Regions from separate parts of the Embleya sp. NPDC127516 genome, predicted to be linked through region 2. Evidence: riboswitches for the same ligand, from Rfam matches in the RefSeq annotation. Region 2 holds a riboswitch; each other region holds the start of a gene.
The links. A riboswitch is a leader RNA that binds a small molecule or an ion and turns the genes downstream of it on or off. The one in region 2 is predicted to bind cobalamin.
Positions count from the first base shown of each region.

Region 1: linked by a shared signal. The riboswitch ahead of ACIRL2_RS09950 (prenyltransferase/squalene oxidase repeat-containing protein) and the one ahead of ACIRL2_RS36860 (CoA-acylating methylmalonate-semialdehyde dehydrogenase) in region 2 are both predicted to bind cobalamin.
Region 3: linked by a shared signal. The riboswitch ahead of ACIRL2_RS24215 (cob(I)yrinic acid a,c-diamide adenosyltransferase) and the one ahead of ACIRL2_RS36860 (CoA-acylating methylmalonate-semialdehyde dehydrogenase) in region 2 are both predicted to bind cobalamin.

Region 1 is NZ_JBIWJT010000004.1:444,997-452,284, reverse strand. Features, by position in the region: gene metE (5-methyltetrahydropteroyltriglutamate--homocysteine S-methyltransferase) at 1-2,029, shown strand, start outside; cobalamin riboswitch at 2,211-2,352, shown strand; gene ACIRL2_RS09950 (prenyltransferase/squalene oxidase repeat-containing protein) at 2,450-3,946, shown strand; gene ACIRL2_RS09945 (hypothetical protein) at 3,943-4,971, shown strand; gene ACIRL2_RS09940 (CbiQ family ECF transporter T component) at 4,968-6,203, shown strand; gene ACIRL2_RS09935 (ABC transporter ATP-binding protein) at 6,200-7,288, shown strand, end outside.
Region 2 is NZ_JBIWJT010000025.1:129,027-136,314, reverse strand. Features, by position in the region: gene ACIRL2_RS36890 (VOC family protein) at 1-107, opposite strand, end outside; gene ACIRL2_RS36885 (ArsR/SmtB family transcription factor) at 104-397, opposite strand; gene ACIRL2_RS36880 (hypothetical protein) at 492-836, shown strand; gene ACIRL2_RS36875 (DUF1330 domain-containing protein) at 857-1,192, opposite strand; gene ACIRL2_RS36870 (nuclear transport factor 2 family protein) at 1,395-1,772, opposite strand; gene ACIRL2_RS36865 (hypothetical protein) at 2,040-2,876, shown strand; cobalamin riboswitch at 3,077-3,247, shown strand; gene ACIRL2_RS36860 (CoA-acylating methylmalonate-semialdehyde dehydrogenase) at 3,449-4,948, shown strand; gene ACIRL2_RS36855 (acyl-CoA dehydrogenase family protein) at 4,953-6,095, shown strand; gene ACIRL2_RS36850 (enoyl-CoA hydratase/isomerase family protein) at 6,092-7,171, shown strand; gene mmsB (3-hydroxyisobutyrate dehydrogenase) at 7,168-7,288, shown strand, end outside.
Region 3 is NZ_JBIWJT010000012.1:170,602-177,889, forward strand. Features, by position in the region: gene ACIRL2_RS24195 (FtsX-like permease family protein) at 1-608, opposite strand, end outside; gene ACIRL2_RS24200 (ABC transporter ATP-binding protein) at 608-1,441, opposite strand; gene ACIRL2_RS24205 (DUF5708 family protein) at 1,715-1,909, shown strand; gene ACIRL2_RS24210 (Ig-like domain-containing protein) at 2,112-2,657, opposite strand; cobalamin riboswitch at 3,283-3,409, shown strand; gene ACIRL2_RS24215 (cob(I)yrinic acid a,c-diamide adenosyltransferase) at 3,468-4,061, shown strand; gene ACIRL2_RS24220 ((2Fe-2S)-binding protein) at 4,037-4,852, shown strand; gene ACIRL2_RS24225 (hypothetical protein) at 5,221-6,195, shown strand; gene ACIRL2_RS24230 (phosphotransferase) at 6,284-7,069, opposite strand; gene ACIRL2_RS24235 (hypothetical protein) at 7,113-7,288, opposite strand, start outside.

The sequences.
Region 1 (7,288 bases), on a different contig from region 2:
CCTGGACGGCTACTTCGCGATGGCGCGCGGCACCCAGGAGGTGGCGCCGCTGGAGATGACCAAGTGGTTCGACACGAACTACCACTACCTGGTCCCCGAACTCGGCCCCGACACCGTGTTCTCCGCGAACTCCGCCAAGCAGGTCGCCGAGTTCGAGGAGGCCATCGCACAGGGCCTGACCGCCCGCCCCGTACTGGTCGGCCCGATCACCTACCTCCTGCTCGCCAAGCCCGCGCCCGGCGTCGCGGCCGACTTCCAGCCGCTGACCCTGTTGGATCGACTGCTGCCGGTGTACGCCGAGGTGCTCGCCGACCTGCGCGCGGCCGGCGCCGAGTGGGTGCAACTGGACGAACCCGCGCTGGTCCAGGACCGCAGCTTCGCCGAACTCAACGCCATCGCACGCGCCTACCGCGACCTCGGCGCGCTCACCGACCGGCCCAGGCTGCTGGTCGCCTCGTACTTCGACCGCCTCGGCGAGGCGTTGCCGATCCTGGCCAAGGCGCCGATCGAGGGGCTCGCCCTCGACTTCACCGGAGCCGCGTTCGCCAACCTGGACGCCCTGGCCGCCGTCGGCGGACTGCCCGGCAAGCGCCTGGTCGCCGGCGTCGTCGACGGGCGCAACGTGTGGATCAACGACCTCGGCAGGTCGCTGGCCACCCTGGGTACCCTGCTGGGCCTGGCCGAGCGCGTCGACGTGTCCGCGTCCTGCTCCCTGTTGCACGTGCCCCTGGACGCCGGCGACGAGCGCGACATCGACCCGCAGGTCTCCCGATGGCTCGCCTTCGCCCGGCAAAAGACCGAGGAGATCGTCACGTTGGCCCGCGGCCTGGGCCAGGGCACGGACACCATCGCGACCCATCTCGCCGCCAACCGGGCCGACCTGGCCGCGCGCAAGACCTCCGCCCTGACCCGCGACCCCGCCGTACGTGCCCGCGCCGCCGCGGTCACCGACGCGGACGGCCGGCGCAGCCTGCCCTACGCCGAGCGCGCCGCGGCCCAACGCGCCCACCTGGGACTCCCGTTGCTGCCGACGACCACGATCGGCTCCTTCCCGCAGACCGGCGAACTGCGCACCGCCCGCGCCGACCTGCGCGCCGGACGCATCGACGAGGCGGGCTACGAGGAACGCATCGAGTCCGAGATCCGCGACGTGATCTCCTTCCAGGAGAAGGCCGGAATCGACGTCCTGGTGCACGGCGAGGCCGAACGCAACGACATGGTGCAGTACTTCGCCGAACAACTCACCGGATACGTGGCCACCCGGCACGGCTGGGTCCAGTCGTACGGCACCCGGTACGTGCGCCCGCCGATCCTGGCCGGCGACATCTCCCGTCCCGAGCCGATGACCGTGCGCTGGACCTCGTTCGCCCAGTCGTTGTCCGACCGCCCCGTCAAGGGCATGCTCACCGGCCCCGTCACCATGCTCGCGTGGTCCTTCGTGCGCGACGACCAGCCGCTCGGAACCACCGCCCGGCAGGTCGCCCTGGCGCTGCGCGACGAGGTCCGCGACCTGGAGGCCGCGGGGGCCTCGGTCATCCAGGTGGACGAACCAGCGCTGCGCGAGACACTGCCGCTGCGCGCCGCGGACCGCGCCGAATACCTGGCCTGGGCCACCGAGTCGTTCCGCCTGACCACCTCCGGCGTGCGCGCGGCCACCCAGATCCACACGCACATGTGCTACGCCGAGTTCGGCGACATCGTGCAGGCGATCGACGACCTCGACGCCGACGTGATCAGCCTGGAGGCCGCCCGTTCGCACATGCAGGTCGCCCGGGAGCTCGCCGCCCACGGCTATCCGCGCGAGGCCGGTCCCGGTGTGTACGACATCCACTCCCCGCGCGTCCCGAGTGCGGAGGAGGTGACCGCTCTGCTGCACGAGGGGCTGACCGCGATCCCCGCCGGGCGGCTGTGGGTCAACCCCGACTGCGGCCTCAAGACCCGCGGCTGGCCCGAGGTTCGCGCCTCGTTGGAGAACCTGGTGGCGGCGGCGCGCGGGGTACGGGTGACGCTCCCCGACGCCGCGTCCTGAGTCGGGACCACCGGGGCGGGGAAGGCACGCCCCGCCCCGGCGGTCCGGGTTGTTGCGGCGGCCATGCGTGCCCGAACGGCGTGCGATTGTCCACCGCGGGCTCACGGTTGGTGACGCACGGCACCGTTGATCGCATGCTCGTGCTGTTGTCCGACAGCCGGAATGCTCCGTATGCTCCACACGCCGACGTGTGTCGGCACCCTCAACTTCATAGTTCGAAACCCAGGGGAAGCCGGTCGAAGTCCGGCACTGACCCGCAACCGTAGGCGGCGGCCGAAAGGCCGCCGCGAGTCGGAATGCCTGGGTGCGTACGAATTGAAGGCTCCAGCTGTCGTGGACTACACGCTGAGGCCCGGACGCCCGACCGATGCCCGCATTGGTCGGCTCCCGGGACGCGTTGGTCTCGGAAGGGTCCCATCGATGTCCTGGCTCACCGTGAGGAACACCGGCGCCGTCGCGGTCTGCGGCGCGGTCCTGGTCGCGGCCTCTCCCGTCTTCTCCGCGTCGGCAGACGCCGCGAACCCGCACGCCGACAACGCCGTCGCGGCGGCGAAATGGCAGGCCGGGGAACTGGTCGACGGCGGCATACCGGGGTTCGCCGGCTCCGACTGGGGCCTGACCATCGACACGATGATGGCGTTGTCGGCCACCCGCTCACAGCCCGCCGCGGTCAAGGCCGCCGCGGACGCGGTGGCCGCCAACATCCGCAAGTACAACAGCGCCGAGGAGTGGGGCATGCCCGGCTCGCGGATTGCGGGTGCCACCGCGAAGGTGCTCTTCGCCGCCGTGATCGCCGACCGCGATCCGACCAGGTTCGGCGGCCTGGACATGCGCGCCGAGACGCTGGACCTGATCGCCGGGGCGGACGCCGGCGACGACGCGGGTCGGATCCGGGACAAGCTCACCGGCAGTCCCGACTCGAGCAACGCGTTCGGGCAGTCGCTGGCCGTGCTGGGTCTGGCCCGCAGCGGCGGGGTGCCGCAGAGCGCGGTGGACTTCCTGATCAAGCAGCAGTGCCCCAGCGGCGGATTCCGGCTGTATCCGGGTCAGTTGGGCAGCACCGGCTCGACCTGCCAGGACACCCCGACCACCGTGCTGGACCCGGACTCGACCGGCATGGCCGTGCAGGCGCTGCTCTCGGCGGCGACCGAGAGCAAGTCGGTCGGCGCCGCGGCCGCAGCGAAGAAGGGCGTGGACTGGCTGAAGTCCGAGCAGCGCGAGGACGGTTCGTTCGGCGGCTCCGGACCCACCGCGGCATCGAACACCAACAGCACCGGCCTGGCCGGCCAGGCCCTGCACGCGGCCGGCTACCGGGCCGAGGCGGACAAGGCCGCCGCGTGGGTGGTCAAGCACCAGATCACCAAGGACAACGCGGGCGCCGCCGACAAGGAGATCGGCACGATCGCCTACAACGCGGAGGCCCTCACCTCGGCCCAGGCCGAGGGTATTCCGGACTTCCAGCGCGACCAATGGCGCCGCGCGACCCCGCAGGCCCTGCTCGTGCTGGCCGATGTCCCGCTGGGTGACCTCGGCAAGGCCCCCACCGAGCCGACCGGCACCGCCTCGACCTCGCCGAAGCCGACCGACTCCGGCACCCCCAAGCCCACCGGCTCGGCCACTCACACCGGGTCCCAAACGCCGTCCGCGTCGACGTCCGGCACACCCACCACCTCGCTCACCCAGACCGCGAGCGCGTCGATCACCGCGTCCGCGACGACCACCACCGCCGGCACCGGCGGCTCGGTGTCGGGCGGCACGAGCAGCTCGGGCGGTGGGGGCACCACGAAGGGCGGCGGCGGAAGCCTCGCCAAAACCGGCGCCCAGGTCGGCGGACTGCTCATGCTCTCCCTCGGACTGGTCGGCACCGGCCTCGCCGTGCGTGCCGGCGCGCGGCGCACGAACGGAAAGCGCACATGAGGCGCCGTGGGAGTGGCGGCCGAACAGCCCGCGTGGTCACCGCGCTGGCCCTGCTCGCGCTGCCCGCCACCGCCCAGGTCACCGTGGCCGCGCCGACCGCGCACGCGGTCGACACCTCCAAGGGCACCCCCGGCTACTGCCCGGACGCCAACGGTGTGACGGTGGTGATCGACTTCCAGGAACTGGGCGGCACGACCATCGTGCGCTGCGCACGAGGTGACCAGGCCACCGGTCACGCCGCGCTGAAGAACGCGGGTATCGAGATCGCCGGTGTGGCCCGCTGGGGCGAGGCGTTCATCTGCCGGGTCGAGGGCAGGCCCGGCGCGAACTCCGAGGCGTGCATCGACACGCCGCCGGCCTCCGCGTACTGGTCGTACTGGCACTCGTCCAACGGCGGTTCGTGGACGTACAGCCAGTGGGGTGTGATGAACCGCAAGCCACCGCTCGGCAGCTTCGAGGGCTGGTCGTTCTCCAAGAACAAGACCGAGACCACCAACCCGCCACCCCGGGTGGCACCGAAGCGCCCGGCGGCACCCGCGACGCAGGACCCGCCACCCCGGACCGACAACCCGCAACCGCCGCAGGGCAACGGCGCCAACCGCACGACGTCGACCGCCCCGGGCGGCAACTCCAGTGCCGGCGGGACCGGTTCGACGTCCGCCGGGACCACGTCCAACGGTTCGACCACGACCGGTACCGGCGCCGGCACCTCGGGGAGCGATCCGCTCGCCCCGGGGCCCGGCGTGTCCGGCAACCCGATGGAATCCGAGCCGCCGCCCGCCGCGCCCACGAGCGAGGAGCCGACCGCGGCGGCGAGTGAGCCCGGTTCCGCCGCACCGTCCGCGCAGCCCTCGGGCGTCACGCCACAAGGTCAGACGTGGACCGGTGGCGAGGAGTTGGCGACGAAGAAGCAGGACGGAATCCCGACCATGACCATCGTCGGCATCGCCCTGTTCGTGGCCATCTGCGCGGCGGCCGGGTTCACCGCCTGGCGCCGGCGAACACGCGCGGACGGATCGGGATGACCGTGCCCCACCCGAAACAAACGCCGATCGCCGCCGCGTTCCGGCGCGGCGGCGGGCGTTTGCCGCGCACCGTGCATCCCGGCGCGTGGTGGTTGTGGGCCCTGGGCCTGGCCACTGCCGCCAGTCGCACCACCAATCCGCTGCTGCTGGCGCTGATCCTGGCCGTGGCCGGGTTCGTCGTCGCCAACCGACGCGGCGACGCGCCGTGGGCTCTGGCCTTTCGCATGTACCTGTTCCTGGGCCTGTTCATCATCGTGATGCGCGTGTTGTTCCGGATCATCTTCGGTGCGGGGGCGGCGAGCGGCCATGTGCTCGTCGACCTCCCGGAGATCCCGTTGCCCGCGTGGGCGGCGGGCATCCACCTGTTCGGCCCGGTGGGCTTGGAGCACGTGCTGGGCGGGTTCTACGACGGGCTGCGGCTGGCCACGATGATCGTGTGCCTGGGCGCGGCGAACGCACTCGCGAGCCCGAAACGCATGCTCAAGGCGGTGCCCGCGGCGCTGTACGAGGTGGGCGCGGCCGTGGTGGTCGCGCTGTCGGTGGCACCGCAACTCATCGAGAGCGTGCATCGGGTACGCCGGGCCCGCCGGCTGCGCGGCGGCGCGCAGAAGGGCATGCGGGCGCTGCGCTCGATCGCGATCCCGGTGCTCCAGGACGCGCTGGACCGATCGCTCGCGCTGGCCGCCGCGATGGACTCGCGCGGGTACGGCCGCAACCGGCACCTGCCTCGGGCCATCCGACTGCTCACCGGCGTACTGACCCTGGTGGGCCTGCTCGGCGTCTGCGTGGGGGTGTACGCGCTGCTCGACGGCAGCGCCCCGCGCTATCTGGGCGCGACCATGCTGCCCGGCGGGATCGTGGTCGCCGGCATGGGCTTCGTGCTCACCGGCCGGCGGATCAACCGCAGCGTCTACCTGCCGGATCGCTGGCGGTTCGCCGAATTCGCGGTCGCCGCGTGCGGGTTGGGCACCGGTGCGCTGCTCTACCTGACCAGCCGGATCGACGCCGGGAACCTCTATCCGTCGCTGAGCCCGCTCGCGTGGCCCGAATTGGCGCCGCTGCCGGCGCTCGCGCTGGTCGTGGGCGCGCTGCCCGCGTGGCTGGCACCGCCGCCCCCGCTCACCGTGCCCCGGCTCGGCGACACCGTGCCCCGGCCGGATACGACGGCCGGCACACCGACCCCGGGCCCGGCCGATGCCGGCACCACCATCAGGGAGAAGTCCGTCCGGTGATCGAATTCCGCGACGTCACCATCACCTACGCCGACGCGCCGGAACCTGCGCTGCGCGACGTCGAACTGAGCATTCCCGAAGGGGAGTTGTGCCTGGTCGTCGGTCGCACCGGCGCCGGCAAGTCCACCCTCCTGGGCGCGATCAACGGTCTGGTCCCACACTTCACCGGCGGCACCCTGCGCGGCAGCGTGCTCGTCGACGGAATCGACACCCGCTCCCGGCCACCGCGCGAGTTCGCGCACCTGGTCGGCGTGGTCGGTCAGGACCCCCTCGCGGGCTTCGTCACCGACACGGTCGAGGAGGAACTCGCTTACGGAATGGAGCAGTTGGCCATCCCCTCGCCGGTCATGCGCAAGCGCGTCGAGGAGACCCTGGACCTGCTGGGCATCGCCGAACTGCGCCATCGCCCGCTGCGCACCCTCTCCGGTGGCCAACAGCAACGCGTCGCGATCGGCTCGGTGCTCACCGCGCACCCGCGCGTACTGGTCCTGGACGAGCCCACCTCCGCGCTGGACCCGACCGCCGCCGAGGACGTACTCGCCGCGATCACCCGGCTGGTCCACGACCTGGGCATCACCGCGATCGTCGCCGAGCACCGCATGGAACGTGTGGTGCAGTACGCCGACCGACTCGTGCACCTGCCCGGCGACCGCACCGTCCGCGACGGCCCGCCCGCCGAGATCCTTCAGACCTGCGACATCGCCCCACCGGTGGTCGAACTCGGTCGGCTCGCCGGTTGGTCACCCCTGCCGTTGTCGGTGCGCGACGCCCGCCGCCTGGCCGCGCCGCTGCGCGCACGCCTGGTCGGCCGGACGCCGCCGCAGCCGGGTTCGCCCGCCGGCCCGTCGGCGTCGTTGCTGACGGCGCGTCGGATCATCGTGCGCTACGGCGACGTGATCGCGGTTCGCGGCCTGGACCTGGATCTGCCTCCCGGGCAGGTGACCGCGTTGATGGGCCGCAACGGCTCCGGCAAGTCCTCGCTGCTGTGGGCCCTTCAGGGCTCCGGACCCCGCCAGGGTGGCACGGTGGACGTCGCGGGTGAGGATCCGGGCAAAGCCGCCCCGCAGCGCGCCCGCGCACTGGTC
Region 2 (7,288 bases):
TCGCCGAGGGGGACCTCGGCCTTCTTCACGAAGCCCAGCACGTCCGTATAGAAGCGCAGGGCCTTCTCCTGATCGTCGACGAAGACGCTGGAAAGGTGAATCCTCATGGCGTGCTCCCGGATGCGTCGGGCTTGAGCCAACGGGTCACGATGCGCTCAAGGGGCTCGGTGGTCAGCTCGTGGAACTTGTAGCGGCCCTGACGCCGCGAAAGCACAAGACCCGCGGATTCGAGGACGGCCAAGTGCTGGCTGACCGCCTGGCGGGACAAGGCGAGACCGTGCTTGGTCACCAACCGGCTGCATATCTCGAACAGGGTCTGGCCGTCCCGTTCCACCAGCTCGTCGAGGATGCGCCGACGGGTGGGGTCGGCCAGGGCCTTGAAGACGTCCTCCGTCATGCCCACCACCATAGGCAAGTATCCACTTGCCTATCAAATCGAGAGGGGCGCGATCGGACCACGAGGGTTGTCGTGGTGTCGTAGGCTCCGGGACATGCACAGCAGCCTGACGGAGCACGCACGCTGCCTCTACGGCGACGAGTACCGACCCACGCCGCCGTGCGACCTCGAACACCGCGAGTCCTACTTCGTCGAGGAGTTGACCTTCGCCGACGCGGATTCGATCCTCGCCATGCTGCGCGAGTTGTCCCCGCACCTGGTCGACGGCCGCCTGCCGGTCTGGATCCGCAACCTGTCCTACCGGCTCGTGCTCCTGCAACGCCCGGACGAGCCGGCGCTGATGCGCGAGGCCGCCGAGAACCTGTGGCTGCACGGACCCGACTGGGACCACATCGCCGCGGACCTGACCAGGGCGGCGGACGCTCTGGGCACGGGCTGACCACCAGCCGAACCCGAGCGCTACTCGGCGCGCAGGGCCTGTACGGCGCCGCTCGGGTCGTACCCCTCCGGCACGCCCTCGATCAGGATGATGTCGCCCTTGATGTGCCGCGAGCGCAGTGGCGCGATCCTGCGGTACGCGGGCGAGTCCCACCAGGCCCGCGCCTCGGCGACCCCGGGGAAGCCGATCATCACGACGCTCCCGGCCCAACTGCCCTCCAGCACCTCGTGGGACGTGACGTGCACGAGGTAACGGCCGCCGTAGGGCCGGAAGGTGCCGGGGAGTTGTTCGATGTAGTCGGCGATCTCGGGGTGCGGGGCGGCGTCCTGCAGGTTGGCGATGATGTAGGCGGGCATGGCTACTCCTTCGGGGGGTCGATTCCACGAGCGGTGGGGGCATTGCGTCGGGGTCGCTGCCGGGCGACGGGCCGACGGGCAGCCGGTCCGGCAGGTGCGTTCGGGTTCCTCGGGGGACGCGGATCCGGGAAGGGAAGGGCGCCGCCCGGACCCGCGGTATGCGGGCGCGCGTCGATCGGTCCGGGCCGCGGCGGCCCGTGCGTCACAGACCGGCGGGGACCTTGTCGAGAAAGCCGTGTACGGCCTTGATCCGGCCCGTCGCATCCAGGACCGCGACGTCGAACCCGACGACCGGCGCCTCTGCGCCCTCGGGGCCGAGGTGCCACTGGAACCGGACGACGTCGTGGTGCCCGTCCACCGGGCCGCCGAGGGTGAACACCAGTCCGGCGAATTGGCCCTGGACCACGCCGATGAGGCCGGTGATCCCGTCGTGCCCGACCACGGCACCCAGCGGGTCGGTATACGTGGCGTCCTCGGTGAACGCGGACGCCACCAGCGCGCGGCGCTTGTCCGCGTCCGGCTCGTTCCAGCCGGCCAGGTAGTTCTCGACGGTGGCGGTGTAGTCGATGGCGGCGCTCATGGCGTCCGTCCTTTCCGGGTCGCTCCGCCGGGCGTGCCCGACGGGTTCCAGTGCTTTGTCCTGCGCGGTTCCAGTCCTGCTTTCCGCAGGTCAAGACGTTACGGACGATCGAGCGCCTCGGAATCAGTCACGCATCAGTACTTGCATCGGTATGCGACACCCCATGGGGCGGCGGTCCGTGCGGACAGGTCTGCCGGAAACCATCGGCACCGCATGTCGTCCGCGCCCGGTGACCCCCATACTCTCGTCGTGCGCATACTTGTTCGGGTGATTTTGCCGCTATCCCTCGCGGCCTCCTTCGCGGTCCCGTTTCTGCTGGTCCGAGGTCCCTCGGGGATCGTCGCGGGGCTGCTCTTGGGCTACCTGGCCTTCCTGGGGCTGGGAATGCACCAACGAGCCGGTGTGGGGTTGCCGCTGTTGCCTTCCAAGGCGGACCGGGTCGCGCTGAAGCGGAACGCGCAGGTGATCCGCGCGCTGCGTCGTGGTGACGTCGAGGGGGCGCACGAGCACAGCAAGGGCTTTCCCGACACGCCTGTGGGTCAGGCGCTCGGGGCCGTGTCCCAGTGCATGGTGCTCTTCGCGCGAGGACACGGCCCGGCGGGGGCGGAGGTCGTGCGCCGGTGGTCGGCGGCGCATCCTCGCGACGACGCGCTCGGCCGCATGATGTCGCACGCGCACACCGACTTCTCCGCGATGCTGCTGGTCCAGGGTTCGGCGGACGCGGCCGCGATGTTGCCCACACTGCGCCCCGCCGTGGCGGGTTCCGGGCGGGCCCATCGCCGCAGGGGCTGCGTGGCCGAGTTCGCCTTGGACCTGTACGAGGGGCGCGTGGAGCGGGCGGCGGCGCGGGCTCGCCGATGGCGTCGGCGCGCCGCACGGCAACGGAGTCGCTGGATGGGCGCCGAGTGCGAATGTCTGCTTGCGATCTGTTCGGCCGCCGCGGGCGACCCGGACGCCGCCCGCGCCGCACTGGCGAACGCGGAGCGTCTGGCGTACGCCCACCCGGCCATCGGACTTGCCCGCGCCCGAGTCGAGGCGTGCGCCGCCGCGGCGGTGCGGCTCGAACCCACCACGGCCGTCACGGAGCCGAAGCACATCCGATAGCCGCGCAGGCGGGCGCAGATCCCCCTCCGGCACGGCAAGGCACCGGCACCACACGTCGAACGTGCGCACGCGTGCACCCGCCGCCCCCGTTCCGGCGGTGACGTCCTCGCGATGCCCGGACCGCCACCTCGTCACGTCGCTCCCGCACGCGATCAAGCTCGATCGGCGCTGGACTTACTAGGACGTCCGACTATATCGTCTTGAACTACAAGGTCCGCGGTGCAGGGAAGTCGGTGTGAATCCGGCACGGTCCCGCCACTGTGACCGGGGAGTGCGCTGCCGAGGCACCACGCCACTGGCGAAAGCCGGGAAGGCGGGCGGCGTGTGTCGATCCGGAAGTCAGGATACCGGCCGCGGGTATATCCGTGTTGTCCACGAGGATGGAGCAAACACGCATGACGCCGGTCTGCGCACTCGCCCCGGACGATCTTGCGAACGTCGAGGTCGTCGGGCTCGCCTGACCACCCTCACGTGCCACCCGACCTCGGCAACTCCGCTCCCCGAAGCGGCGGTTGCCGTGGTCGGGTCATTGCCCCGCCTCCGGATCGCACCTGACGAGAGACAGGTCGTTCATGGTCCGCGAGCTTTCCCACTTCATCGGCGGCAAGCACGTCCAAGGCGCGTCCGGCGCGTTCGGCGACGTGTACGACCCCAACACCGGACGCGTGCAGGCGCGCGTCCCGCTGGCCGACCGCGCCGACACGCTGGCGGCGATCGCCGACGCCGAGCAGGCACAACCGGCGTGGGCCGCCTGGAACCCGCAAAAGCGCGCCCGGGTGCTCTCCCGATTCCTGCAACTGGTCGAGCCCGAACGCGATTCGCTCGCCGAGCTGTTGTCGGCCGAGCACGGCAAGACCATCGCCGACGCCCACGGTGACCTGCAACGCGGCCTGGAGGTTGTGGAGTTCGCCGTCGGCATCCCGCACCTGCTCAAGGGCGAGTTCACCGACAACGCGGGTACCGGCATCGACGTGCACTCGCTGCGCCAGCCGGTCGGTGTGGTCGCCGGCATCACCCCGTTCAACTTCCCGGCGATGATCCCGCTGTGGAAGATCGCCCCGGCCATCGCGTGCGGCAACGCGTTCGTCCTCAAGCCGTCCGAACGCGACCCCTCGGTACCGCTGCGCCTGGCCGAGCTCTTCCTCGAGGCGGGACTGCCGCCGGGTGTGCTGAACGTGGTCAACGGCGGCAAGGAGTCCGTCGACACACTGCTGGAGGACCCGCGCGTCCAGGCGCTGGGCTTTGTCGGCTCGACCGCGATCGCCGAGTACGTGTACACCTCGGCCACCGCGCGCGGCAAGCGCGCCCAGTGCTTCGGCGGCGCCAAGAATCATCTGATCGTGATGCCGGACGCGGACCTCGACCAGGTCGTCGAGGCCCTGATCGGCGCCGGATACGGCTCCGCGGGCGAGCGCTGCATGGCGATCTCCGTCGCGGTTCCGGTCGGCGCGGAGACCGCGGACGCGCTGGTGGCCAAGCTCGTCGAGCGCATCGCCACGCTGCGGGTGGGCCCCTCCCACGATCGCGACGCCGACTTCGGCCCGTTGGTGGGTCGGGACGCGCTCGCTCGGGTGCACGACTACCTGGACATCGGCGTGCGCGAGGGCGCGAAGCTGCTCGTCGACGGCCGTGACGTGCGCGTCCCCGGCCACGAGGACGGCTACTTCGTCGGCGCGTCGCTGTTCGATCACGTCACGCCCTCGATGCGGGTGTACCGCGAGGAGATCTTCGGTCCGGTCCTGTCGGTGCTGCGCGCGGCCGACTACGAGGACGCGCTGCGACTGGCGAGCGAGCACGAGTACGGCAACGGCGTGGCGATCTTCACCCGCGACGGCGACACCGCCCGCGACTTCGGTCGCCGAGTGAACACCGGCATGGTCGGCGTCAATGTGCCGATCCCGGTACCGGTGGCCTACCACACGTTCGGCGGGTGGAAGCGGTCCGGATTCGGCGACCTCAACCAGCACGGACCCGACTCGATCCGCTTCTACACCCGGACCAAGACGATCACCTCGCGTTGGTTCTCCGGTGCACGCGAGGCCGCGAGTTTCACCATCCCCACGATGGGCTGACCCGATGAGCACCCTCACCGAGGATCAGCTCGCGATCGTCGAGACGACGCGGGACTTCGCCCGCGAGCACCTCGCCCCGCACGCGATCGAGTGGGACCGCACCAAGCACTTCCCCGTCGATGTCCTGCGCAAGGGCGCCGACCTCGGTCTCGGCGGCATCAACGTCCGTGAGGACGTGGGCGGTTCGGGTCTGAGCCGACTGGACGCCGCACTGATCTACGAGGCGTTGGCCGGCGGTTGCCCGAGCATCGCCGCCTACTACTCCATCCACAACATGGTCGCCTGGATGATCGACCGCCACGGCAACGCCGAGCAGCGCCACAGGTGGCTCCCGGACCTGTGCGCGATGCGCGGTCTGGCCAGCTACTGCCTGACCGAACCGGGCGCGGGGTCCGACGCCGCCGCACTGCGCACGCGCGCGGTGCGCGACGGGGACCACTATGTCCTGCACGGGGTGAAACAGTTCATCTCCGGCGCCGGGTCCTCGGCGGTGTACGCGGTGATGGCGCGGACCGGCGGGGACGGCGCCGACGGGATCTCCGCGTTCGTCGTGGAAGCCGACTCACCCGGGCTGTCCTTCGGCGCGAACGAGCTGAAGATGGGCTGGAACGCCCAGCCCACCCGCCAGGTGGTCCTGGACGGCGTGCGTGTGCCGGTCTCCCACCGGCTGGGCGCCGAGGGCGACGGCTTCCGGATGGCGATGGGCGGCCTCAACGGCGGCCGGATCGGTATCGCCGCCTGCTCGCTGGGCGGCGCGGGGGCGGCCCTCGACGCCGCCGTGGCTCACCTCACCGATCGGGAGGCATTCGGCGCCAAGCTGATCGACGCCCAGGCGTTGCGTTTCGAACTCGCTGACATGGCAACCGAGTTGGAGGCCGCGCGCACGCTGGTCCGGCACGCGGCGTCCTGCCTGGACCAGGGCGATCCTGCCGCGCCGCAACTGTGCGCGATGGCCAAGCGGTTCGCCACCGACACCGCCTTCTCGGTGGCCGACCGCGCGCTGCAACTGCACGGCGGCTACGGCTACCTCGCGGACTACGGCATCGAGAAGATCGTCCGCGACCTGCGGGTGCACCGCATCCTCGAAGGAACCAACGAGATCATGCGCGTGATCGTCGCGCGCGGACTGATCGGAGCGACCCGATGACCTCCACGACGGAGCAGGAGACGGTACTGACCCGCCGTCAGGCGGGCCTGGGCCGGATCGTGCTCAACCGGCCCCGGGCGCTCAACGCCCTCACCCACGCCATGGTTCGCGGGATCGACGCCGCGCTCACCGCGTGGGAGCACGACGAGGACGTGCGACTGGTGGTGATCACCGGCGCGGGCGAGCGTGGGCTGTGCGCGGGTGGCGACATCCGGGCCATCCACGCCGACGCCGTCGGCGGCGGCACCGGCAGTCTGGACTTCTGGCGCGACGAGTACCGGCTCAACGCCCACATCGCCCGCTATCCCAAGACCTATGTCGCGGTCATGGACGGCATCGTGATGGGTGGCGGTGTCGGTGTGTCCGCGCACGGCGGCCTGCGGATCGTCACCGAACGCTCGACGATCGCCATGCCCGAGACCGGCATCGGGTTCGTCCCCGACGTCGGCGGCACCCACCTGCTCGCCCGCGCGCCGGGCGAGTGCGGCACCCATCTGGCGCTCACCGGTTCGGCGATCGGCCCCGGCGACGCGATCGCCTGCGGGCTCGCCGACCACTTCATCCCCTCGCACCGGCTCGACGCGGCCCTGGAGGCGCTGGCCGGCCGCGACAGCGGCGAGGTCGTGGCGCGGTTCGCCGAGCCGGCGCCGGGCGGTGAACTCGTCGAGCGGCGTGGGTGGATCGACGCGTGCTATGCGAGCGACAGCGTCGAGGAGATCCTCGAACGCCTCGAGGCCGATGGGGAGCAGGCCGCGAAGCAGGCCGCCGAGCACATCCGGGCCAAGTCGCCCACCGCGCTCAAGGTCACCCTGGCGAGCCTCCGGCGGGCTCGCGAACTCGCTTCCCTGGAGGCCGTGTTGGATCAGGAGTACCGGGTCTCGACGGTGGCGCTGGGCACGCCCGACCTGGCCGAGGGCATCCGTGCCCAGGTGATCGACAAGGATCGCGCGCCGCGCTGGTCCCCCGACACGCTCGAAGCCGTACGGCCCGAGCAGGTCGCCGCATTCTTCGAACCGCTGGGCGCACGCGAGTTGGGCCTGGCGATCTCGCCCTCGACCGAGGAGGCCTGCCGATGAGCACCGCGATCGCATTCGTGGGATTGGGCAACATGGGCGGCCCCATGGCCGCCAACCTGGTCGCCGCCGGACACCGGGTCACCGGGTACGACCTGGTCCCGGAGGCGCTGGAGCGCG
Region 3 (7,288 bases), on a different contig from region 2:
CGCTCGGCCTCGGCCGCCGCGAAGAACATGGTGGCCCGCGGGACGGTACGCGCCGGCTGCGCGATGCCGGTGACCCGGTACGCGGCCGAGCCGCCGTGTGCGGCGATCTCGACCCGATCGCCCACGGCGACGCCCGCGCGGCGCGCGAGCGCGGCATCCAGGACCACCTCGTCCGGCCCGATCGGCGCGGCCCCTCGGGTGAGCGCGTACGGCGTCAGCGCCGCCGACTCCCAGGCGTGCCCCTGTGCCTTGCGACTGCCGCCGGCGCCGGTCAGCGCGGTCTCGAAGGTGCGTTCGCCGACCGCCGCGCGCACACCCTCCAGGCCCCGCACCCGATCCACGAGCCGCGCGTCCAACGGCACCCGCTCGGCCAGGGCGAAGTCCCGCTCCCGGTCCCCGGATCCGTCGCGTGGGCCGGTGAAGGTGGGATCACCGATCACCAACAGCGAGGCTTGGGCCAGGCGTTGCGGTGGCGCGTTGTTGCGTACGCCGGTCTCGAGCAGCCCGCCGCAGGCCATCACCACGGTCGCGCCGAGGCACAGCGCGACGAAGGTGGCGACGAAGCCACCGGCCCGGAAGCGCAACGTGCGCAGTGCGAGCCCCCACATCAGCGGATCCCGCCGAACGTCGGCCGCCCACCCGGGAGCGGGGCTTTCGCGAACGCGCCCAGGTGGGTCATGCGTTCGGCGATCGCGTCCACGGTCGGCGCGTCCAGCCGGTCGGCGATCCGGCCGTCGGCGAGGAAGACCACGTGGTCGGCGAAGGATGCGGCGATCGGATCGTGCGTGACCATCACGATGGTCTGGCCGTCGGTTCGCACGGACTCCCGAAGCAGACCCAGCACCTCGGCCGCCGTCCGGGTGTCCAACGCCCCCGTCGGCTCGTCCGCGAACAGCACGGCGGGGCGCACGGCCAGCGCGCGGGCGATCGCCACTCGTTGTTGCCGGCCGCCGGACAACTCGTGCGGCCGGTGCCGGGCGCGGTCGGTCAGGCCGACGCGCGCGATCACCTCGGGGATCCGCCGATGGTCGGCGCGCTTGGCCGCGAACCGCAGCGGCAGCGTGATGTTCTGCTCCACCGTGAGGGTGGGCAGCAGGTTGAACGCCTGGAAGACGAAACCGATCCGCTCCCGACGGAGCCTGGTCAGCGCGTTCTCGTTCAGCTCGGCGAGGTCTCGGCCGGCCACCGCGACCGTGCCCGACGTGGGTCGGTCCAGGCCGGCCGCGCAGTGCAGGAAGGTGCTCTTGCCGGAGCCGGACGGACCCATCACGGCGGTGAACGACCCGTGTTCGAAGGCGAGGGTGACCCCGTCGAGGGCGGCGACCTGGGCCGAGCCCTTGCCGTACACCTTGCGCACCGCGTCGAGCCGGACGGCCGGTGCCCCGGCACCCTCCCGCTCGTCCCCGATCGTGTGTCGTGGCCGTGTCGGTCGCCCGCTCACGTTCGTCCCTCCGCCGTTCCGGCCGCTCCCCGTTCACGGCACCGGATCCACGCTAGGAGCGTGCAACGGGCGTGCCCATGGGGCTGGCCGCCCTCCGGGGGTGGGGCCCGCCCCCATTCCCGGAGGCCCCGACGAACCCACCGGCCGCGGCGAACCCGGACAGGGCCTAGGCCGAAGTGTGTACGCCGGTTCGTTCCCGCGGAGGGCGTGCCGGGCCGGGGCCCGGACCTAGCCTCATAGCCGTACCCGCAGGTCGAGTGGAGGAGGAAGACCGTGGCGAAGGCACGCGGCTCGTTGACGGCCGGCCTGTTGAGCGCGGTGGTGGGCGGAGCCCTGAAGCTGTTCGCGGACGACGTGGACACACCGGTGGTCGCGCTCGGGAAGATCGGTGTCGTGTTGCTGATCGTCGGCATCGCCGAGCTGCTGTACGGGCTCTACCAGCTCACCCAGGAGGCCCGGAAGGGCTGACCGGGGCGACACCGGCCGGACCGAGGAGGCCCGGAGGGGCCGATCGGGGTGACGAGCCTGGGAAGGGCCATCAGACCGAAGAACCCCGGAGCAGCCGATCGGGGGAAGAGCCCCGGAAGGGCGATCAGGCCGAAGAACCCCGGAACAGCCGCCGATCCGGGCACGGAACCCCGAACGGCCGATCGAAGCGACCCGGGCCCGCTCAGCCGGGCCGCCGCCGGCCCGGCCGCCGGTGGGCGACGAAGGCCAGGACACCCGCCCCGAGCAGGGCCGAGCCGAGGAAGGCCACGAGCAGCGACCCGCCGCCCGGATCGATCCCGGCGCGCGGACGCGCCGCCGACGCGGCGGAGGGCGCGCGGAGTTCGTCGACGCCGCGATGGACGCCGAGCTTGCCCGCCCGGGTCTCGACCGGCCGGCCGGACGCTCCGGGGCCGGCCGCCACGTCGATCCGCACGCTCGCGGTGGCCTCGCGGCCGAGCCGGTCGACGATCGTGTAGCGAAAGTTGTCGCGTCCGGTGAAGCCCGGCCCCGGCGTGTACCGCAGCACCGAATTCGCGTCGCCCCGCTCGTCCGGCTGGAGCACCAGGCCGTGTTCGGGATTGGTGTACGACAGCACGACCAGCCCTTCGCCGGAGTCGCCGGCCAGGACCGGGACGTCCACCGACTGCCCGGCGCGAGTGCCCACCCGATCGGCGACGGCACGCGGGACGGGTGGCAGGTTCGGCTCGGGCTGGTCCCTGGACCGCACCCGGTCGCCGGACCCGACGGGGCGCCCGGCGCCGGCGCTCAACAGCGATGCGGATGGGGTGGGGCCTGCCGTCCCCGCGCCGAGGGGTCCGGCGGGCGGGGCGGTATGTCCCGACCCGGCGTCGAAGTCCGCAGCGGAAGGAGTCGGCCGCGCCGAGCCGGCATCGAAGAGCGGTACGGAGGAGGTGAGATGCATCCCCTCGGGACCGAACCACCCCGCGCAGGCGGCTGGATGCCCCGACCCGGCTCCGAACAGCGACACACAACACGCCAGGAGCACGCCCGCTCGACGTACCCGACCCACCCGACGCGTCGGACCGGCTGGTTCAGGTGTTCCGGACACCGTGGACACGCATACCTCCGGCACTGATTTCCCGGCACGGCCGGATCGCGGATCGACTCACCGGCACCCTCCGGTGCCCGTCGGCACCCTTCGGCGCCGATACCGCCGGGCCGACGCCGGCCGAGGGAGCCGCTCTCGGAATCCGATCCTGGGCTTTACCCGCGCCGGTCCGGGGCTCGGCGCGCGGACCGGCGGCAAGCTTCACCCGCACGCGTGGTCCGGATCCGACGGTGGACCGGGCCCGTCGCGCGTGTCATGGTGGGAGGCGCAAGGCGACGGCGGTACGAGGAAGCCGGTGTGAATCCGGCGCGGTCCCGCCACTGTGATCGGGGAGCGACTCCCGAACCGGCCACGGCCCCGAGACGGGTCGGAAGGCCGGGAGGAGCGATGATCCGAGAGCCAGGAGACTCACGTCGTCGCCACCTCACCAACCGGGGCGGATTTCCCCGAGAGAGGCCGGTGCCGACCATGTCCTTGGTTTTGAGCCGGATCTACACCCGTACCGGCGATGCCGGCACGACCGCGCTGGGCGACAACTCCCGTACGCGCAAGACCGATCCGAGGTTGGCGGCGTACGCCGACACGGACGAGACCAACGCGGCGATCGGGGTCGTGCTCGCGCTCGGCGACCCGCAACCGCAGACGCGCGCGGTACTGGCGCAACTGCAGCACGACCTGTTCGACGTCGGCGCCGACCTGTGCGCGCCGATCGCCGTGGGGGACACCCGGCTGCGGATCACCGAGGCGGACGTGGCCCGGCTGGAGGAGCACTGCGACGCGTTCAACGCGGAACTGGCCGCGCTGCGTTCCTTCGTACTGCCCGGCGGCAGCCCGGCCGCGGCCCTGCTGCACGTGGCCCGCACCTCGGCCCGACGTGCCGAGCGCTCGACCTGGGCGCTGATCGAGGCGGACGAGCGGGCGACGGCAGGCGGTGCCGCGACCGTCAACCCGCTCACCGCGCGCTACCTCAACCGGTTGTCCGACCTGCTGTTCGTCCTCGCCCGGCGGGCCAACGCCGACGGTGCGGGTGATGTGTTGTGGCGTCCGGGCGACAGCCGCTGACCGGCGGGCGGTCGCGGTCCCACGGCGGCGGGCCGCTGCGCCGGCTCGCCGACGTGGGGCCCTACTTCGAGCTGCGGACCGGACCGATCACCGACGGCGCGGGCTTTCGGCCGTTGGCCGAGCTGTACGACCCGGCCGCGCCCGCCGCGTGGGCGGCCCGGGTGGAGCACGTACGGGCCCGGCTGCGGACCGAGGAACCGCGTGTCGCCGCGTCGATCCTGTATCTGGGCGTGGCCTCGCGGCTGTGGTCGGTGGCACTGGGTGCGGCGGTGCTCGGCCGGGTGGTGCCCGACCTGGATCCGGCCCGGACGTACTGGCGCTTCCCGGACGCCGGGCCGGTCGAGTTGTGGGCGCCCGATCCGGAGCCGGCGCCGGTGCCGGACGATCGCTCGGGGATCGAGCAGCTGCACGACGCGGTGCTGGTCGGGCATCTGGTGCCGCTCGCCGGGGCGACCCGAGCGGTGGTGCCGGTCGCCGAGCGGCTGCTGTGGGGCAACGCCGCGTCGGCCCTGGTCGGCGCGGCCCGCGTGTTGCACCGGCACCTGGCTCCGACCGAGCCGGAACTCGTCGCGACCACACGCGTGTTCGCCGACGGCCTGTTGGCCGCAGGCCGGTTGCGTGGAACCGGCCTGCACGGTGCGCTCGGCGCGTTCCGCCGCACCACGTGCTGCCTGTACTACCGGATCCCCGGGGGCGGTACGTGCGGCGACTGTGTCTTCCACGACAAGCCGCCGCGGCCGACCCGGACCCGGATCGGGTCGTCGGCATCGGGTCGGGGGAACGCGGGCTGAGCACCGTCGGCCTGCCCGTTCGGTTCGCTCGGGGCACCGGGAACCGTGTGTCGGGTCCCGCGCGGAGCGGCCGATCGGGTGAATCGGTCGGACACGCCGAGCCGCGCATCCGGGTGACATTCCCGGATCCTCGGCCCGGTTGTTTCTAGCCTCGGCCACGAGACACCGAATCCGGCATCGACGAATGCGAACGCCGGGGCCGTGTCCTCGGTCCTGCCGGGTCTGCGCCCCCGGCAGGATCGGGGAGACGGCCCCGGCCGTCGAAGGCCCGCCGAGGACGAATGACCGGGCGCCCCCGGGGCAGGCGCCAGGCGCGGTCCTCGGCGGTGACGCGAGGACATCGAGACCGTGAAGAGGAGTACGCACCGATGAGTACCCCAGGCCGAGACTCCGGCGGCAGGTCCGCGTCGCGCGATCCCGACGAGGTCGCCGCGTTCCCGACCGTCCTTCCCCCCGCCGTCGAATCACCCACGCAGAGCGCACTCCCGCAGCAGGAGCCGACGCTGAGCCGCAAACGTGAGCAATTGGATCACGCGGTGGAGGAGTTGACCCAGGCCGAGCCGCCCGAGACGGTGCACCGCAAGGTGGGTGAGGCCGCGGAGCAGGTCGGCCGAGGAAGCGACCGTGCCGCGGGGCGGGCCCGACGCCGGGCCGAACGGCTCGAAGCGGCGGCCGGCGAAGCCGTCGAACAGGCCGCGGGCACCGTCCGCGACCGGGCCGGGGAGGCCAAGGACGCCGCCCGTGACCGGGCCGGGCAAGCGAAGGACGCCGCGCGGGAGGGGGCCGGGCAGGCCAGGAAGGCCGCCCGCGATCGGGCCGAGCAGGCCAAGGACGCCGTCCAGGACCGAACCGAGCACGCCAAGGACGCCGCGCGGCAGCGGGTCGAGCAGGCCAAGGAGACGGCCCGACACAAGACCGCGAAGGCCAAGGAGGCGGTCGGCCACCGCGCCGAAGAGCTCATCGAAGCGGCCGGACACCGCGCCGAGCAGGCCAAGGAAGCCGTCGAGCACCGGGCCGGAGAGCTCAAGGAAGCGGCCGGACACCGCGCCGAGGAACTCAAGCAATCGGCCGGACACCGCGCCGAGGAGCTCAAGGACGCGGCCGTGCACAAGGCCGGTCAGGCCCGCGAGCTGGCCGGTGACCGGGTCGGACACGCCAAGGACCGCACCGTCGAGGTCGGACACACCGCCGGCAACCAAATCTTCGACCACACCCCGGACCCGCTCCGGCACGCGACCCTCACCGGCTCGGCGGAGATCCGCCGGCGCCCGGTGCCGGCCGCCGCCGCCGCGGTCGCGACCGTGCTCGTCCTGATCTGGGCGATCCGCAGGTCGCGCCGCTGAATCGACCGCACCGACCGCCCGGCCGCACCCGCCGCCCCGGCCGCCCCGACCCTCGGGCCGGTGCGCCGGGCGCGGCAGGGAACCCGGATCAACGGCCCACCGCGTCCTCGGTCCACTTCCGCAACATCCGCCGGGTCGCCGCGTCCGCACCGGGTCCGTACTTCGCGGGCGCCGTCGCCGCGATCGCGATCCGCACGTCCGCCTCGGCCCGTTCCGCGCCCCGCGCGTACTCGGCCGGCAGCGTGGCGTCCAGGGTCGCGGCCAGCTCGGGATCGGCCGCGTGCGCCAGGATCAACCCGGTCAGGTCCTCACCCGGCAGCCCATAGCCCGCGTGCGACCAGTCGAGCAGTACGACGTCCTCGTCGCGCGCGATCAGGTCCACCGGCCGCAGGTTCAGATGGCAAGGCACGTACGGCAGTTCGAGGGTCCGGGCGGCCAGTGGTCCGACCGGCGGCGGGCGCTCGAACAGCCAGGAGGGCCCGGCCGGTCGGGGGACGGCCTGCGCGGCGCCGAGTCGCCGGGCGAAATCGGCCCACCGGGTGACGTTCCACGTGGTTCCGGACCGCCCGCGCACGAAGTCCAGCCACAGCGCGACCGACCCGTCCTCGCGCGGATCCGCGCGCAGTCGCCGAGGCGCGGTCAGCCCGAAGTCGGCGTAGACGCTGTGCGCGAAGCCGCTCTCGTACGCCTCGACCTCCCGGGCCCAGTAGCGCGGATTGGCCGCCGCGGTGCCGTCCGGTGTCGCGAGCTTGAGGACCGCGTCCGCACGGCTGCCCAACACGTGCCACACGTCGGCGTGTGTGGACAGCGGTGTGGCGCCCAGCGGGGAGCCCAGTTCGGGCGGTACGGACTCGATGCGCACCGGCGGCGGCACGGCGGACTCACTCAGGGTCGGCTCCGGGACGGGGGACCGGCGGTCAGCGGAAGACCGGGGCTCGGGGCGGGCGCCGGCGGCCGATGTGATGCCGGTAGGCGAGCAGCGAGGTCGAGCGACGGGCGTGCCGCGGTCGACCCGATCGCACGGTGTGCCCGGCCGGCCGGGGCACGGTGGGCAGCGGGGTCGGGATGGCGGCCGCGGCCACCGCGGCGGGTT